Regions from separate parts of the Acidovorax carolinensis genome, predicted to be linked through region 2. Evidence: predicted binding sites of a transcription regulator. Region 2 holds the regulator's gene; each other region holds the start of a gene.

Region 1 (6,172 bases), 230 kb from region 2:
GTGAGCGTGGAGCATGTGGTCAACGTGCTGAGCCGGCTCAACGCGCAGCCGGCACCTCCCACGGCGGCCACACGGCTGAAGGTGACAACGCCACCGCTGGCAAACACGGCCCGCTACGACAGCCTTCGGGCCGACACCGCGGACAGTGCCGTGGGCGCCACCACCGAAGGAGCCCGCCATGAAGACTGATGTGCTGGTCGAACTCAAGGCGCTGCGCCTGCACGGCATGGCCGGTGCCTGGGCTGATCTGGTCGAGCAAGGCGGTGGCGATGGCGGCGGCCTGGGCATCGAGACCTCGCGCTGGCTGATCGAGCACCTGCTGCAGGCCGAGGGCACGGACCGGGCGATGCGCTCGATCAGCCACCAGATGCACGCGGCGAAGTTCCCGGTGCACCGGGACATGGCGGGCTTTGACTTCTCGGTCTCGCCGGTGGACCGAAAGCTCGTCACCACGCTGGCCGGCACTGCCTTTACCGACGAGGCGCACAACGTGGTGCTGGTGGGCGGCCCGGGCACGGGCAAGACCCATCTGGCCACTGCCATCGGCGTCTCGGGCATCACCCGCCATGGCAAGCGGGTGCGGTTCTACTCCACGGTCGATCTGGTTAACGCACTGGAGCAGGAGAAGGCGCAGGGCAAGGCCGGTCGCATCGCCACCAGCTTGCTGCGCATGGACCTGATCATCCTGGACGAGCTGGGTTATCTGCCGTTCAGCCAGGCCGGCGGGGCGCTGCTGTTCCACCTGCTGAGCAAGCTGTACGAACACACCAGCGTGATGATCACGACCAACCTGGACTTCGCCGAATGGTCCAGCGTGTTCGGCGACGCGAAGATGACCACCGCGCTGCTGGACCGTCTCACGCACCACTGCCACATCGTGGAGACGGGCAACGAGTCGATCCGGTTCAGCCGCAGCACGGCCGCTGCGAAGAAGCGGATCAAGGCCCGGGAACAGGACCGAAAGAGTGCCTCAACGCAGGCTGAGCCCGACCCATTCTGAGCAGGCACCGCGCAGGGCAAGCCGCTACGGGCTACGCCCTTCGCGGCTTGCCCAGCGCCTTCAACACATCAGCAAGGAGATCAGCAAACCAGGATAGCACCTACACTTATCCACAGCCGACCCTTGAAACGTCGGCTTCCACCCCTGGCTCAATATTCAGTCGGCACGGTGGCTCAGATTTGGATCGGCGCCGACACGCCTGGGCGAAAAACGCGCTGGCCAGCTTCAGTATCTCGTTGGCCCGGCGCAGTTCCTTGACCTCGCGCTCCAGATTCTTGACCCGTTGCGCCTCGCTGGTAGTGACGCCTTCGCGCACGCCAGCATCGACTTCGAATCGCTTGACCCATTCATGCAGCGTCTGCGGCACGCAGCCAATCTTGGGGGCAATAGATTCAATGGCTGCCCACAGCGATGGGTAATCCCCCCGGTGTTCCTGCACCATCCGCACCGCCCGCTCGCGGACCTCGGGCAAGAACTTGTTCGACTTCTTCATGGCTCAATCCTCTCAGAGAAAAGAGCTTCCTCAATGTAGGATGACCCCACGGAGGCACCCATGACGTTACTGGTCGGAACGGCATCCTGGACAGACAGGACGCTCCTGGAGAGCGGCACGTTCTACCCCGAGAGCGTGAAGTCGCCCGAGGCGCGTCTGCGCTTTTACGCCTCGCAGTTCAACCTGGTCGAGGTGGACACCAGTTACTACGCCATCCCCTCCGTGACCACGGCCCAGCATTGGGCTGAACGCACGGCACCAGGGTTCGTGTTCAACGTGAAGGCCTTCAGCCTGTTCACCGGGCAGTGGACCAGTACGGACGTGCTGCCGAAAGACATCAAGCAGGCCCTGGGTGCCGGTCGCAGGATGGTCTACAAGGACATGGCCGAGGAGCTCAGGGAAGAACTGTGGCGCCGATTTGCTGCCTGTCTGGTGCCCCTCAGGGCCAACAGCAAGCTGGGCCTGGTTCACTTTCAGTTCTCACCCAAGGTGTCCCGCCATAAAGCGGCCGTCGAACACATCGAGCATTGCCTGGAGCACCTCCCGGGCCACACACTGAGCATCGAGTTTCGCAACCCCAGCTGGTGGGAGAACGCAGAGACCACGGCAGAGACCCTGGCCATGCTGCGCGAGCTCGGCATGGTGCACACCATCGTGGATGGACCACAGGGCTCACCCTACAGCGTGCCGGCCATCTGGGAGACCACCCACCCGGAGCACGCCCTGCTGCGCCTGCATGGGCGCAATGTGCAGGCTTACGTGATGCCGGCCAAGACGGCCGCCGAGCGATTCGACTACGCCTACACGGCTGATGAACTGCAGGCCCTGGCCCAACGCTTCAATCCCATTACCCGGTCAGTGAAGTACGCCCACTCCGTGTTCAACAACTGCATGGAAGACAAGTCGCAGCTCAATGCCAAAGCGTTTCGGGCACTGCTCATGGGGATGAACTAAGCGCAGGTCATTTGCGGTATGTCGACTGCTACCGCGTCGCGCTGGCCGCGCCCGTTAGCGTTCCGGTTCGAACCAGGACATTCGCATTCCGGGTGCAAAAGCGTGGCGCCCGTTAGCACCCAAAACCCTACATCCCCACACCCGGCAAGAACTCCACGCCCGTGCGCTTCACCAGTTCCTCGTAACTGATAGGCCGGCCGACTCGCTCGCCTTCCTGGTTTTGCTGCCAGTGTGCCCAGGCCCTGTTCGTGTGCTGGTCATACACCAACTTGAACAGGTAGGTCAGCACCATCACCCCGTTGTTGCCGATACGAGGCGAACCCTCGGTGAACACCGGCCCGGTAATCACATACACATCCCCCTTGGCCCGGCGCACGTAGTGCCGCGTGTCCTGCTCGATCTTGGCCCAGGCACCCCCGTTGTGCTGGGCGTTCTGGGGAACCATGTTGGCCAGGCTGAAGCTCTGGGCCATGGCCGTTGGTGTCGGCATATCCCCCGCTGGTGCCATATGGCCCCGGGAATAGCCGGAGCGCTTGTAGTCCTCCAATTCAGCGCGCTCCCGCCGGGGTAGCCGGGCATCGGCAAAGAACCTGGTCGCACGCTTTTCGTCGGCATCCTCGATGCTCTCGCGGTTCAGGCGTTGGGCCACGAAGACCGGGGTCTTGGTTTCTTCACTGTGCAGGATGGCAAAGGCCTCGTAGCACAGCTCACGAAGTTGGGGTCGTGGCGACACGGCTGGCGGCTTGCCTTGTGCGAAGAACTGCGGGCATTGCGCAAAGCTGGTGGGGTGGCCGGATGCACTGTCCAGGGCTTCAAAGATCGGGATACGGGCATGGGCCGTGCTGGCAACGGCCAGCATGAAGAAAGCGGTCAGGCGCAACATGCGCGACCAGGTCGTGGTCTGTTTCACTTCAATTCGTCGGTTCATCAAAGGGGCGAGAGCATACGGGTCAGGAATGCCCCTTACTTTGGTTCGGGTCGAAACGCGCTGGTTTGGAAGATGGGCAGACCACGATGGTCGGGAATCGCTCTGGAACGACAGTAGGCAATATACTGTTGTTAATCACAGTACTGATACCTCTCTGGCGTTCAGCCTTCTCCGTTCCTTTCTGTGCCTCTTCCCGCTCGCCCTGGCGCTGCCCCCATGCTCCCGGTTCTTGATTTGCCCTGCCTGGCTCCCGAGCCCTATGTCCTTGGCCTGTCGGCCCTGGGGATTGATACCTGCGTGCATGCGGGGTTTCCGTCCCCGGCCGAGGAATTACAGGCAGAGCGCATTGACGTGCTGCGGCACATCATCCTGCATCCCCAGGCCACCTACACCCTGCGAGTGCGGGGAGACTCCATGCGCGACGAAGGCATTTTCGATGGCGACATCATCCTGGTGGACCGGGCCATCAAGCCACGCCATGGCATGACCGTCGTGGCGGTGGTTGACGGGGCCTACACCTGCAAGAAGCTGTGGCTGCAGGGTGGCAGACTCAAATTACAAGCCGCCAATCCAGCCTATGAGGACATCATTCCCCAGGATGGCCAGACCATTGAGGTCTGGGGCGTTGTGATCGCCAGCATCAAGCAATTCAAGACCTGAGCTGCCATGCACATTCCTGCCCGCCGCCGGCCTGAATTCGACGAGGCCCGGTTCTACGAATACCCCGTGCACCTGCGTGAGGCCATCTCGGACATGCCGTCGGCGCCCGGGGTGTACATCTTTCATGGGCAAGAGGGTGACCTGCCGCTGTACATAGGCAAGAGCGTCAATCTGCGCAGCCGCCTGCAGTCGCACCTGCGCACGGCGGATGAAGCACGCATGCTGCGCCAAACTCAACACCTTGGGTCAGAGCGCCTTGACCAGTTCCGGCACTGCCGTGAACAGGTCCGCCTCCAGCCCATAGTCGGCCACGCTGAAGATCGGCGCCTCCGGGTCCTTGTTGATCGCCACGATCACCTTGGAGTCCTTCATGCCCGCCAGGTGCTGGATGGCGCCCGAGATGCCCGCTGCGATGTACAGCTGCGGCGCCACGATCTTGCCGGTCTGGCCCACTTGCCAGTCGTTGGGGGCATAGCCTGCGTCGACCGCGGCGCGGCTGGCGCCGAGGGCCGCTCCGAGCTTGTCGGCCAGCGGGGTCATGACTTCGTCGAACTTTTCCTTGCTCCCGAGGGCCCGGCCACCGGAGACGATGATCTTGGCGGCGGTGAGCTCGGGGCGGTCGCTCTTGGCGATTTCGCTGCCCATGAAGCGGCTTTTGCCGTTGTCTGCCGTGGCGGCGGTGGTTTCAACCGTTGCGCTGCCTCCGGTGGCCGCTGCGGCGTCAAAGCCGGTGGTGCGCACGGTGATGATCTTGACGCTGTCTGCGCTTTGCACGGTGGCGATGGCGTTGCCGGCGTAGATGGGGCGCTCGAAGGTGTCCGCGGTAATGACCTTGGTGATGTCGCTGATCTGGGCGACGTCAAGCTTGGCCGCCACGCGGGGGGCCACGTTCTTGCCGCTGGCAGTAGCGGGGAAGAGGATGTGGCTGTAGTTGCCGGCGATGGCGAGGACCTGGGCGGCGACGTTTTCTGCCAGGCCATGTTCCAGGCCGGGGGCTTCGGCGTGGATGACTTTGGCGACGCCGGCTATTTTGGAGGCGGCCTGGGCGGCGGCGCTGGCGTTGTGGCCGGCGATCAGCACATGGACGTCGCCTCCGCAGGCGACTGCGGCGGTGACGGTGTTGAGGGTGGCGCCTTTGATGGTGGCGTTGTCGTGTTCAGCAATAACGAGGGTGGTCATTTCTTGTACTCCTTAGATGACTTTGGCTTCGTTTTTCAGCTTTTCGACCAGGGCGGCCACGTCGGCCACCTTGATGCCGGCACCGCGCTTGGCGGGCTCGGTGACCTTCAGGGTCTTCAGGCGCGGGGTGACGTCCACTCCGAGGTCTTCTGGTTTGACGGTGTCGAGCTGCTTTTTCTTGGCCTTCATGATGTTGGGCAAGGTGACGTAGCGGGGCTCGTTCAGGCGCAGGTCGGTGGTGATGACGGCTGGCAGGCTCAATGCCAGGGTTTCCAGGCCGCCGTCGACTTCGCGGGTGACGCTGACGCTGTCGGCCGTGAGTTCGACTTTGCTGGCAAAGGTGGCCTGGGGCAGGTCGGCCAGGGCTGCGAGCATCTGGCCGGTCTGGTTGGCGTCGTCGTCGATGGCTTGTTTGCCCAGGATGATGAGGCCGGGTTGTTCCTTGTCGACCAGGGCCTTGAGCAGTTTGGCGACGGCCAGGGGCTGCAGGTCGAGATCGGCAGGGGTTTCCACCAGGATGGCGCGGTCGGCACCGATGGCCATGGCGGTGCGCAGGGTTTCCTGGCACTGCTGCACGCCGCAGCTGACCGCGATGACTTCGGTGACCAGGCCTTTTTCTTTCAGGCGCACGGCTTCTTCGACGGCGATTTCGTCAAAGGGGTTCATGCTCATCTTGACGTTGGCGGTGTCCACACCCGTGCCGTCCGATTTGACGCGGACTTTGACGTTGTAGTCCACCACGCGCTTGACGGGGACTAGGATTTTCATGGGCATTTTTCTACTATTGAATGACATGCCAACCAGTTTGCCGCGCACAGTGTTGGAAGCATGGTCGACACCCGTCCAAGGAAACGGCGCGGAAGTGGCACTCGAATTTTTTGCCCGTGCCGACGACGGTGATGTCGACGGACGCGGTGCAATGTTGCATGGCCGCTCTGGACGCGCACCGGTTCCTGGC
Region 2 (6,172 bases):
TGAGCCGCAGGTGAAGAGACAGTACATCGCATTGCGAGAAGAACTCTTCCCGGTTGGTGGCAGCCTGGTATCCGTCCGTCAGTGCCTGGGCGCGTGAGGCGTCACGACCCCAGACGCGTACGTTCATGCCAAATGCACGGCCGTAACCCGCCACCAGTTGGCCGATACGGCCGTAGCCCCATATGCCCAGTGTTTTTCCTCGCAACACGCTACCGAGGCAGAAGTTTGGCGGCATGGAAGCCGCCTTGAGGCCAGACTGCTGCCAGGCGCCATGCTTGAGGTTGGCGATGTATTGCGGCAGTCGCCGCATGGCAGCCATCACCAGTGCCCAGGTCAGTTCGGCCGGGGCCACCGGCGAACCCACTCCCTCGGCCACCGCAATGCCGCGCTCGGTGCAGGCGGTCACATCAATGTGGCTTCCGATCTTGCCGGTTTGGGCAATCAGTTTCAGCCGGGGCAGTTTTTCGACCAGTTGCCGCGTGATCTGGGTGCGTTCACGCACCAGCACGATGATGTCTGCATCCTTCATGCGCACGGCCAGTTGCCCCTGACCTTTGACCGTGTTGGTGTACACCTTTGCTGAATAGGGATCGAGCCGGCTCGCGCAATGGAGTTTACGCACCGCATCCTGATAGTCATCCAGAATCACAATATTCATCCCGCCATTGTGCCTTGGCGGGAGCTGGGCGGCGATTTCGCGGGGCCGACGGCCTTGATCAGAATGCAACGTTTTGTGGCACCTGTGGCACCAGAGCCAGGGGCGCAGTCATCAATGGCGCCATGTCTCGCATGCCGTCATGCGCTCCAGTTCCGCGCAGACATCGGCCATACGGCCCGCGATGACCATGCGCCCGACCTCTGGGCGTGATGCCGCATGCAGAACGCGCACTGGACGCCGGGCGCTATGGTGGCTGGCAGCGGTCGGCCCGCTGGAGCCGGGAGGCGCACTGTGCCCGCGACCAGGAGCGTGACGGTGGGGACTGGCAGGCACCGACACCGCCGTGCCGGCAGCAAACGCTGGCGGCTGGAAATGGGGCCTCGATTTTGCGGAGGCACCGGGCACTGCACAGGATGAAAGCCCCTCGGGGGCGTTGCTGACGATGCGAACTGCAGGCACTGCACTGTGCGAATCGTCCGTGCATCGACTGGGTTGAAGCCAGTGCACGAAGGCGTGAAGGGGCTGGGAAAAGGCAGAAAGAGCGAACAAGGCAAGTCCCATGTGAAAACTCCGTATATCAGGGGTTGAGCACAGGCAGGATTGCAACGCGGTGCGCACGCTCAGGGCTGGCAAGCCGCTGCCGGCTTGCCAAACGCCCGCCACCTGAGGCGCGCAACAGAGGGCGCAACTACATGAGCATGGTGTTGCGGATCAAGCCCACAGCAAGGCCTTCGATCTCGAAAGCCTCGCCTGGTTGAACAACGATCACGGGGTAATCGGGGTTCTCGGGAAGCAGCTCGATGGCACCGGCCGTGCGGCGCAGTCTTTTGACGGTGACATCATCACCCAGCCTTGCCACCACGATCTGACCGTTGCGCGCTTCCCGTGTGGACTGCACGGCGAGCAGATCGCCGTCCATGATGCCGGCGTCGCGCATGGACATGCCGCGCACCTTGAGCAGGTAGTCGGGCTTGTGTTGAAACAGGCTGTTTTCCACGCTGTAGGTCTGGTCCACATGTTCCTGCGCGAGAATCGGGGAGCCAGCGGCCACGCGACCGATCAGGGGCAGAACCAGTTGCGACAACCCCGGCATGGGCAGACTGAACTGGGTGCCGCGCGCGGCGTTGATGGAACGCACTGTGTCGCTGCGCAGGCGGATGCCGCGGGATGTGCCACTGACCAGTTCGATCACGCCTTTGCGCGCAAGGGCTTGCAGGTGTTCTTCTGCCGCGTTGGCCGATTTGAAACCGAGTTCCGTGGCGATTTCTGCCCGTGTGGGTGGCGCACCCGTGCGGGAAATGGCCACCTGGATAAGGTCCAGGATTTGTTGCTGGCGTGCTGTGAGCTTGGGGTTGTCGAGCATGGCATTTCCAGTGTGTGTCACCAGGGTGGTGGGGAACCGTATGATTACTGTGTATTAATCCAGTAGCTGTATTTTTCACCAGTTTTTCAAAGGACGCAAGTGAGCGCGCAAAAAATTGTCGTTTTGGGCACGGGGGGGACCATCGCTGGCAAGGCTGCCAGCCAGGGAGACAACATTGGCTACACCGCCGCACAGGTGGGCGTGGAGCAGCTGCTGCATGCCGTGCCCAGCCTGCAGGCGGCAGCCTGTGGCGGTCTGGTGGCCGAGCAGATCGCGCAGCTGGACAGCAAGGACATGGAGTTCAGCGTGTGGCGTTTGCTTGCTGAGCGTTGTGCCAGAGCGCTAGCCGATCCCCTGGTGCGAGGATTGGTCATCACCCACGGCACCGATACGCTGGAAGAGACCGCCTGGTTTTTGCAGTCGGTGCTGGATGCCCACAAGCCGGTGGTGTTGACCTGCGCGATGCGCCCCGCAACGGCATTGACGCCGGATGGTCCGCAAAACCTTCTCGATGCCGTCGCCGTGGCAATGACAGCAGGGGCGCGGGGCGTTGTGGTGGTGGCGGCCGGCGCAGTACACGGCGCAATGCGTGTCCAGAAAGTGCACCCCTATCGCGTAGATGCGTTCAGCTCAGGCGATGCCGGGCCGTTGGGCTGGGTGGAGGAGGGTGTTGTGCGATTGGTGCAAAATTGGCCTATAGCGCAATCGGGACAAGCGCAATGTGCTATCGAAAGAATAGTAAATTGCACGCATTGGCCACGCGTTGAGGTCGTCATGAGCTATGCGGGTGCCACGGGAGCCCTGGTGGACTCGCTGGTGCGTGATGGTGTGCAGGGCATCGTGGTGGCCGCCACGGGCAATGGCACGATTCACCAGGCCCTCGAATCGGCATTACTGCGCGCGCAGGCGGCTGGTGTGAAAGTGGTGCGCTCCACGCGCTGCACGGAGGGCCAGGTATTACCCAAGCCCGGTGATGCTCTACCGGACTCCCGGGGCCTGTCTGCGGTGAAGGCACGCATTGCGCTGATGCTCGAACTGCTGCCTTGATCGCGCTGTGGCCTTGATGTGTGCCGGCCGGCCACGGTCCGTGGCCGGCTCCAGCACGCCGCCAGGCTCAGCTGGACAGGGCCTGCAGGGCGCGCGCCGTGATCTCTTCGACGCTGCCCGTGCCGCTGATGGCGCGGTATTTGGGGGCTGCATTGGGCTCGGCCTTGGCCCAGTTACTGTAATAGTCCACCAGGGGGCGTGTCTGATCGCTGTACACCTGCAGGCGCTTCTTGACGGTTTCTTCCTTGTCGTCTTCGCGCTGGATCAGGTCTTCGCCCGTCACGTCGTCCTTGCCTGCCACTTTGGGCGGATTGAACTTGACGTGGTAAGTGCGTCCGCTGGCGGGGTGCGAGCGGCGGCCGCTCATGCGTTCGATGATGGCGTCGAAGGGCACGTCGATTTCGAGCACATAGTCGAGCTTGACGCCGGCTTCCTTCATGGCATCGGCCTGGGGGATGGTGCGGGGGAAACCGTCAAACAGGAAGCCGTTGGCACAGTCGGGCTGCGTGATGCGTTCCTTGACGAGGCCGATGATGATGTCGTCGCTGACCAGGGCGCCCGAGTCCATCACGGCCTTGGCCTGCAGTCCCAGCGGCGTGCCTGCCTTCACGGCTGCGCGCAGCATGTCGCCCGTGGAGATTTGCGGGATGCCATATTTCTGGCAGATGAACGTGGCTTGCGTGCCCTTTCCGGCACCGGGGGCGCCCAACAGAATAAGTCTCATGGAAATCCTCGAAGGTTAGAAATCAGCTGGCACTGCTGGCAAGGGGGGCGCAGCCAGGCGCCCATGACGCAGTGCTCTCTTTGCGGTCAAGGATAGCATGTGACTGCCTTGATGTGGCTTACGGCAGCGCCCGCCAATCGGGCGTCCACGCGCTGGTTTTCAGGCCAGCAGTGTCCGAACCCTGTCGAGGTCTGCCGGGGTGTCAACGCCCGGGCCGGGGGCCTCGTCGGCAATGTGCACGGCGATGCGGTGGCCATGCCAAAGTGCCCGCAATTGTTCCAGCGCCTCCACCGCCTCGGTGGGGGCCTGGGCCAAGCCCGGAAACTGGCGTAGAAATCCCGCACGGTAGCTGTAGATGCCGATATGGCGCAGCGGCGCAAATCCGTGCAGCGCGGCCACGCCGGGTGCGGCCTGCGCCGCGGCGCCTTGCCACCAGGTCTGGCCCGCATGGTCCCGGGCGTGCGGAATCGGCGCACGGCTGAAATAGTGGGCCAGGCCGCGCGCGTCCAGCACCACCTTCACGACGTTGGGGTTCTCGTAGTCGGCCCGGGTATGGATGGCATGGGCTGCCGTGCCCATGCTGGCTTCGGGCGTGCGGGCAGCAGTGCCGCCACGGCATCGATGAGCGCGGGGTCCATCAGGGGTTCGTCGCCCTGCACGTTGACCACAATCGCGTCGCCGTCCAGACCCAGTTGCATGCAGGCCTCTGCCAGCCGGTCGCTGCCGCTGGCGTGGTCGGTGCGGGTGAGCAGGGCCTGCACCCCGTGGGCCTGGCAGGCCTGCACGATGCGCGGGTCGTCGGCAGCCACCACCACGCGGGCCGCCGCGCTTTGTGCCGCGCGGCGGGCCACATGCACCACCATCGGCAGGCCTGCGATATCGGCCAAGGGCTTGTCGGGCAGGCGGCTTGATGCCATGCGTGCCGGGATCAGCACCGTAAAGCCGTGCCCCATGGCTGGGCTCACGCCTCCAGCTCCTCGTCGGTCAGGGTGCGCGCCTCGTTTTCCAGCAGCACCGGAATACCGTCGCGCACGGGGTAGGCCAGGCGCGCACTGCGCGACACCAGCTCCTGGCGCTCGCGGTCATAGGTCAAGGGGCCTTTGGTGACGGGGCAGACCAGCAATTCAAGCAGTTTGGGATCCATGGCGGCGTTTTCCGGAAATCAGGCAGACGGGGATGATAGCGGCGTGGCCCGCCACGGCGCGAGCCGGGCATCAAGGGCCGCGAAGAAGGCGGGATCGACCTCCAGCGCCAGCGGCACCGCCAGCGCATCGGGGTGCAGTGGCCACAGTTTCACGGCATCTTTTTCGGTGCAAACCAGCGTGATTCCCCTGTTGAAAGAGCGCTTCCAGCTATTGAAATCATAGTGGTCTGGTAATGACTCGGTGCCCGCTAGCTGCAGGTCTTGTGCCCGCAACATGGCAAAGAACTCCTCGGGGCGGGCGACCGCAGCCACGGCATGCACAGGGCCTTCACGCAGGGACACCAGAGGCACTTGCCGGCCATCCGCGCGCAGTGCATGGGGCGCGAGCCTGCGCTGCAGCGCAAAACTGGATGCATGCCCGGCAGGGCGCGTGCCTGCGTGCAACACCCAGTCCACAGGCCGCGGCCATGGCTCGCGCAGGGGGCCTGCCGGCAGCAGAAAACCGTTGCCCACGCCGTCGCTGTTGAAGACGCAGATTTCCATGTCACGCGCCAGCGCCAAGTGCTGCAGGCCATCGTCGCACACCAGGATGTTGGTACCGGGGTGCGCGGCCAGCAGCGCACGCGCCGCGGTGATGCGCCGTGGCGCGACAAAAACGGGCGCATGGGTGGCGCGGGCGATCAGGGCGGGTTCGTCCCCCACTTCCCGGGCGGGGCTGTATGGCAGCACCGCGCGGCAGTCGTGGGTGCTGCGGCCATAGCCGCGCGAGATGACGCCCGGTTGCCAGCCCTGCGCCTTTAAATGGCGTACCAGGGCGATCACCACGGGGGTCTTGCCGGCGCCGCCGGCAATCACATTGCCCACCACGATGACCGGCGGGCCGGGGTGTTCGCTGCGCAGCACCTGCAGCCGGTACAGCCCACGCCGCAGCGCCACCAAGGCACCGTAGGCCAGAGACAGCGGCCACAATGCCCAGGCCGCAGGCCCGCGGGAGCGCCAGATGCGTGCCAGGCCGGTAGCTGAAGGCGAGGGCGGCTGCGGCCCGGCGGCAGCCATGGTGCCTAGCGGCCGTTGCCCGCGCGGGCAGATGCCGAAGACTGCGTGGCAAACGTGATCTGGCTGAGGCCTACGCGCCGCGCTGCCTCCATCACGGTAACGACCGCCTGGTGGGGTGCAGTGGCGTCGGCACTGATGATGACCACGCTGCCCTGGCCTGCACTGGCCACCTGGCCCAGC
Region 3 (6,172 bases), 990 kb from region 2:
ACGGCAGGCGCGCGGGCAGCTGGCGCGGCTCCTCCGTGCTGCCGTCGTAGTTGGGCATGAAATCGACCGTGCCTTCGTCAATTTCGTCGAGCAGCAGGCTGGTGATGCGCGACAGGCGCGCCTCGGTGTAGCGCATGGCGGCGGCACCGTCACCGTCGCGGCTGCCGAAGTTGCCCTGGCCGTCAATCAGCGGGTAGCGCTGGGCAAAATCCTGCGCCATGCGCACCAGCGCGTCGTAGGCCGACTGGTCGCCGTGCGGGTGAAACCGGCCCAGCACATCGCCCACCACGCGGGCGCTCTTGACGGGCTTGGCCGCCGTGCTGCGCGTGGGGCCGCTGTAACCCAGGCCCATGCGGTCCATCGAATACAAAATGCGCCGCTGCACGGGCTTGAGGCCATCGCACACATCGGGCAGCGCACGGCCCTTGACGACCGACAGCGCGTATTCGAGGTAGGCGCGTTGGGCATAACCGGCCAGATCCAGGGAGTCGCCCCCGTCGCCAGCAGTGGTGAAATCGAGAGTGGGTTGATCGCTCATTCGTTGGGGTTCGGTTCAGTCACGTTCTGGGGCGGTGCGACGCGCGCTGCGGGCAGATTGCCCCTGTTCAGGGCGCTGCCCGAGAGCTCCATGCGCACGCGGCCGGGGGCGGCACGCTGGGCCAACGCAGGCGCTGGCGGCTTGAGCTGGGCGTACAGGCCGAGCACGGTTCGCACGTAGTTCTGGGTTTCCTTGTAGGCCGGAATCCGGTTGCCCGCCCGTTGCACTGCGCCCTCGCCCGCGTTGTAGGCAGCCAGGGCCAGGTCCAGGCGGCCCGGAAACAAATCCAGCAGATAGCGCAGGTAACGGGTGCCGGCAGACACATTCACGGCCGGGTCCACCAGCTTCTGCGCCACCGTGCGGCGGGCATCTGCCGCCACGCCAAAGCGTCCCGCCGTGGCCGGCATCACCTGCATCAGCCCGATGGCCCCTTTGGGTGACACGGCACCGGCATCAAACCCTGACTCGGTCGCAATCAGGGCCTGCAGCAATTCATAGTCCACGCCCTGGTGACTGGCCGATGCGCGCAGGTGGTGCTTGACGCGCTTGTAGTCGGGCGAAATGTCGAAAAAAGCCAGCAAGCGCGGGCCGGCCGCCGGCAGCGCCCCCGGCGAGCGCGATACGCCCTGCGACCCATCGCGCGACGAATCAAACTGCGTGCCGCGAAAGAACAGCTGGTAGCGCGCATCCGTCTGCTCTGCAGCGAAGTGGGTCACGCCGCGCTCGTCCACAAAGGCCCACAGGTCGGCATGCGCTGACTGCTGCGCTATCAATAGCAGCAGAGGCATAGCCAGTAAGCGCAAACGGCCTAAAAAGCGATAAATGGAGGGCATGGCAAGCACCAGCAATGGGCGGTCAGATACAGGCGGTCAGATGTCCACTTCCACCGCGTCACCATGCAGCTCCATCAGCTCGCGCCGCGAAGCGGCCTCGCCCTTGCCCATGAGCTTGGTGATGAGACCCTCGGTGGCGGCAAAGTCGGTGTCACCCAGTTGCACGGGCAGCAGGCGGCGCGTGTCGGGGTTGAGCGTGGTCTCCCACAGCTGCTCGGCGTTCATTTCGCCCAGGCCCTTGAAGCGGCTGATCTGGCACTTCTCGCGGGCCACGCCGTCTTTGGCGCATTTGTCGAGGATGGCGGTGAGCTCGCCTTCGTCCAGCGCATACATTTTGGCCGCGGGCTTCTTGCCGCGCGCGGGCACGTCCACCCGGAACAACGGCGGGCGCGCCACATAGATGTGCCCCGTCTCGATGAGCTTGGGGAAATGCCGGAAGAACAGCGTGAGCAGCAGCACCTGGATGTGGGAGCCGTCCACGTCCGCATCACTCAAGATGCAAACCTTGCCGTAGCGCAGGCCCGACAGGTCGGGCGAGTCGTTGGGGCCGTGCGGGTCCACCCCCATGGCCACCGAGATGTCGTGGATTTCGTTGTTGGCAAACAGCCGGTCGCGGTCCACCTCCCAGGTGTTGAGCACCTTGCCGCGCAGCGGCAGCACGGCCTGGTTTTCCTTGTCGCGGCCCATCTTGGCGCTGCCGCCGGCCGAATCGCCCTCGACGAGGAACACTTCGTTGTAGGCGATGTCGCGGCTTTCGCAATCGGTGAGCTTGCCAGGCAACACGGCCACGCCCGAGCCCTTGCGCTTTTCCACCTTCTGCCCGGCCTTCTGGCGCGTCTGGGCGGCCTTGATGGCCAGTTCGGCCAGCTTCTTGCCGTAGTCCACATGCTGGTTGAGCCAGAGCTCGAGCGCCGGGCGCACAAAGCCGCTTACCAGCCGCACCGCGTCGCGCGAGTTCAGACGCTCCTTGATCTGGCCCTGGAATTGCGGGTCGAGCACCTTGGCACTGAGCACATAGCTGGCGCGCGCAAAGACGTCTTCGGGCATCAGCTTCACGCCCTTGGGCAACAGGCTGTGCAGCTCGATGAAGCTCTTGACGGCGTTGAACAATCCATCGCGCAGGCCGCTCTCGTGCGTGCCCCCGGCGCTGGTGGGAATCAGGTTGACATAGCTTTCGCGCACGGGCTGGCCGTCTTCGGTGAAGGCCACACACCACGAGGCGCCCTCGCCCTCGGCAAAGTTGTCGTTGCCACTGTCGGCAAAGCCCTCGCCCTCGAACAGCGGAATCACCGGGTCGCCATTGAGAGTCTGCTGCAGGTAGTCGCGCAGGCCGCCCTTGTATTGCCAGGTTTGCGTGTCGCGCGTCTTTTCGTTGACCAGCGAGACCTGCACACCGGGCATCAGCACCGCCTTGCTGCGCAGCAGGTGGGTGAGCTCGCCCAGCGGCAAGGTGCTCGATTCAAAGTATTTGGCGTCGGGCCACACGCGCACCGTGGTGCCCTGCTTGCGCTCGCCAGCCTCCAGGGCGCGGGTCACCAGGGGCTCGACCACGTCGCCGCCAGAGAACACCAGGCGCGCCACCTGGCCTTCGCGGTGGCTGCTGGCCTCCAGCCGCGTGGCCAGGGCATTGGTCACGCTCACGCCCACGCCGTGCAGGCCGCCCGAGAAGCTGTAGGCGCCACCTTTGCCCTTGTCAAACTTGCCGCCCGCGTGCAGGCGGGTGAAGACCAGCTCGATCACCGGGGCCTGTTCTTCGGGGTGCATGCCGAACGGAATGCCGCGTCCGTCGTCTTCGATACCCACCGAGCCGTCGGCGTGCAGCGTGACCTTGATCTTTTTGCCGTAGCCGGCCAGCGCCTCGTCGGCGGCGTTGTCGAGCACTTCCTGGATGATGTGCAGCGGGTTGTCGGTGCGGGTGTACATGCCCGGGCGTTGCTTGACGGGCTCCAGCCCCTTGAGCACACGGATCGAACCCTCGGAATAATCGCTGGCGGACACAGAAGACGGTTTGGCAGACATGGGGCGGATTGTAGTGCCGCAGCGCGACATGAACTGGATAAATACCCAGCCATCTTCCCTTGCGCCACCCCGGGTCATGCAGGCGTCAGGCAACGGGGTGCGGGATTGGCTACATTTCCCGCATGCCTACGAATCCTCCCAAACTGTCGATGTTCCAGGTGCTGGCGTGCGGTGCCGCCATCGTCACGCTGTCCATGGGCATTCGCCATGGCTTCGGCCTGTGGCTGCAACCCATCACCCAGGAAATGGGCTGGACGCGGCAGTCGTTTGCGCTGGCGATTGCGATCCAGAACCTCTCGTGGGGAATCATCGGCATCTTTGCGGGCATGGCCGCAGACCGGTTTGGCGCCTTTCGCGTGCTGATGGGCGGTGCGGTGCTGTATGGACTGGGCCTGGCCGGCATGGCACTGTCGCCGACGCCCACCGTATTTGCCCTCACCGCAGGCGTGCTGATTGGCGCGGCCCAGGCCGGCACCACCTATGCCGTGATTTACGGGGTGCTGGGCCGCCAGATTGCACCCGAAAGGCGCTCGTGGGCCATGGGCGTGGCAGCGGCGGCCGGCTCGTTTGGCCAGTTTCTGATGGTGCCGGTGGAGGGCTGGCTGATTGCCGGGCTGGGCTGGCAGCAGGCGCTGCTGGCGCTGGCGCTGATGGTGCTGCTCATCATTCCCCTGGCTTTTGGCCTGCGCGAGCCCGGTTTTCACGGATCGGCTCCCATGAAACGCGACCAGTCGATTGCGCAGGCGCTGGGTGAAGCGTTTCGCTACCCCAGTTTCCTGCTGCTGACGGCGGGGTATTTTGTCTGCGGCTTTCAGGTGGTGTTCATTGGCGTGCACTTGCCCAGCTACCTGCGCGACCATGGGCTCTCGCCCCAGGTGGCCAGTTATGCGCTGGCGCTGATCGGGCTGTTCAACGTGTTTGGCACCTACATTGCGGGCACGCTGGGCCAGCGTATCCCCAAGCGCAACATATTGGCTTTTATCTACTTTGCACGGGCCGTTGTCATTGCCGTTTTTCTGCTGGTGCCGCTGTCGCCGCTGTCGGTGTATGTGTTTTCCGCCGTGATGGGCGCGCTGTGGCTGTCCACGGTGCCGCCCACCAATGCCACGATTGCGCAGATCTTTGGCGTGCAGCATCTGTCGATGCTGGGCGGCTTTGTCTTCTTCAGCCACCAGGTTGGCAGCTTCATGGGGGTGTGGCTGGGTGGCTATCTGTATGACCGCACAGGCAGCTACGATGTGGTGTGGTACATCGCGATCGGGCTGGGAATTTTCGCCGGGCTGGTGAATCTGCCCATCAAGGAAGCGCCTATCCAGCGCGCCGCGCCGCAGCCCGCCTGACAGCCATCACCACCCTTTCCGCAACGACCATGCACAACCCCACTGCGCGTTTCACATCCCGCCCTGCCCGGCTGCTGGGCTGGGTGGCCGCCGTGCTGATCTTGCTGGCGGTGTTTGCGATGTACACCGCGCCAGGCTTCATGGTCATGCTGGCGGACCAGCTGTGGGCATGTTTCTGAGAGTTTCAAGCCTTTTTGGCCGCTAGCGCTTGGCGGCCTCAATTCCGAAGTGCAACACCGAGAATTGAGGTCAAGATGACAAAGAAGAATTACCAGCAGTTGAGCGAGAGCGAACGCCATGCGATCGCCTTGGGGCTTCAGCAAAAGCAAAGCCTCAGCGCCATAGCGCGGGCCTTGGGGCGCTGCAAGAGCACCATCAGCCGGGAATGCCAACGCAATGCGGGCGCCAAGGCCTACACCTCCAAGTTCGCCCAGCAACGCAGCGACAGGCGCAGATGCTTTGCCCGTCCCCAGCCCAAACTGCACCGCGATGGACCTTTGTTCAAGATCGTTCGCGACTATCTGCTCCGGCACTGGTCTCCCCAGCAAATCGCTGGGCAGTTGAAGAAACTGCACCCTGACAACAAGCGCAAACAAGTGTCCCACGAGAGCATCTACACCTGCATCTACGCCCAGCCCCGCGGAGAGCTCAAGAAGGAGCTGGTGGCCTGCTTGCGCATGGCCCGCGCCAAGCGCTGGCCGCGCTCCAAAGGCGAGGATCGGCGTGGGCAAATCACCGACCTGCTGAGCATCCATGTGCGCCCACCCGAGATTGAGGATCGTCAGTTGCCCGGGCACTGGGAGGGCGACCTCATCAAAGGCAAAGGCAATGCCAGTGCCATTGGCACGCTGCTCGAGCGCACGACCCGCCTGGTGGTGCTGGTCAAGCTGCCGCACCCCAACCCGGCGACAGCGGCACATGTACTGCAGGCCTTCAGCGACAAGCTCAATGGCATTGCCAGCCCGATGCGCCAGAGCCTGACCTATGACCGTGGCAGTGAGATGGCAGAGCATGCCAAGCTCACCGAGAACACGGGCATGAAGGTGTACTTCTGTGACCCCTACAGCCCCTGGCAGCGGGGCTCCAACGAAAACACCAATGGATTGCTGCGGCAGTACTTCCCCAAGGGGACTGATCTGAGCGGCTATAGCCAGGAGTATCTGGATGCCGTAGCCGATGAGCTCAATGGGCGCCCCAGGATGACTCTGGGGTGGAGCAAGCCCATTGAGGTTTATGCCGAACATTTGGCCCGGCTGACACAACAGCCTGATTCAGTGCATTAATGAATATTTGTTGCACTTGGACTTGAATCCGCCCTTATACATAAAGCGCAAGCAGCTCTTAATTAAATAGCAGAAAACTCCATGCACGGCACTGAAGCACCTTCAGACTGGGTTCGCCGCTGGTCTGTCCTGGCACCTCCGGGCAGCACGGTGCTGGAT

The links. Region 2 encodes LexA, which represses DNA repair genes until DNA is damaged. Its sites were predicted from a motif close to ACTGTATNNNNATACAGT; they were not measured.
Region 1: CBP34_RS08050 (LexA family protein) is a predicted target of LexA. The motif match lies at 3,500-3,517, and genes of this name have one in related genera.
Region 3: CBP34_RS13615 (DNA topoisomerase IV subunit B) is a predicted target of LexA. The motif match lies at 3,423-3,440, and genes of this name have one in related genera.

What each region holds. Positions count from the first base shown of each region.
Region 1 is NZ_CP021361.1:1,698,948-1,705,119, reverse strand. It holds gene istA (IS21 family transposase) at 1-189, shown strand, start outside; gene istB (IS21-like element helper ATPase IstB) at 179-1,000, shown strand; partial or broken gene CBP34_RS08065 (transposase) at 1,206-1,493, opposite strand; gene CBP34_RS08060 (DUF72 domain-containing protein) at 1,554-2,447, shown strand; gene CBP34_RS08055 (DNA/RNA non-specific endonuclease) at 2,575-3,306, opposite strand; gene CBP34_RS08050 (LexA family protein) at 3,592-4,035, shown strand; gene CBP34_RS08040 (electron transfer flavoprotein subunit alpha/FixB family protein) at 4,282-5,214, opposite strand; gene CBP34_RS08035 (electron transfer flavoprotein subunit beta/FixA family protein) at 5,227-5,982, opposite strand.
Region 2 is NZ_CP021361.1:1,925,476-1,931,647, forward strand. It holds gene CBP34_RS08995 (D-2-hydroxyacid dehydrogenase family protein) at 1-658, opposite strand, end outside; gene lexA (transcriptional repressor LexA) at 1,347-2,021, opposite strand; gene CBP34_RS09005 (asparaginase) at 2,121-3,068, shown strand; gene adk (adenylate kinase) at 3,136-3,792, opposite strand; partial or broken gene kdsB (3-deoxy-manno-octulosonate cytidylyltransferase) at 3,952-4,745, opposite strand; gene CBP34_RS09020 (Trm112 family protein) at 4,754-4,936, opposite strand; gene lpxK (tetraacyldisaccharide 4'-kinase) at 4,955-5,992, opposite strand; gene CBP34_RS09030 (ExbD/TolR family protein) at 5,998-6,172, opposite strand, start outside.
Region 3 is NZ_CP021361.1:2,915,827-2,921,998, forward strand. It holds gene parC (DNA topoisomerase IV subunit A) at 1-538, opposite strand, end outside; gene CBP34_RS13610 (lytic transglycosylase domain-containing protein) at 535-1,371, opposite strand; gene CBP34_RS13615 (DNA topoisomerase IV subunit B) at 1,408-3,390, opposite strand; gene CBP34_RS13620 (MFS transporter) at 3,513-4,730, shown strand; gene CBP34_RS19680 (hypothetical protein) at 4,760-4,909, shown strand; gene CBP34_RS13625 (IS30 family transposase) at 4,985-6,013, shown strand; gene CBP34_RS13630 (class I SAM-dependent methyltransferase) at 6,095-6,172, shown strand, end outside.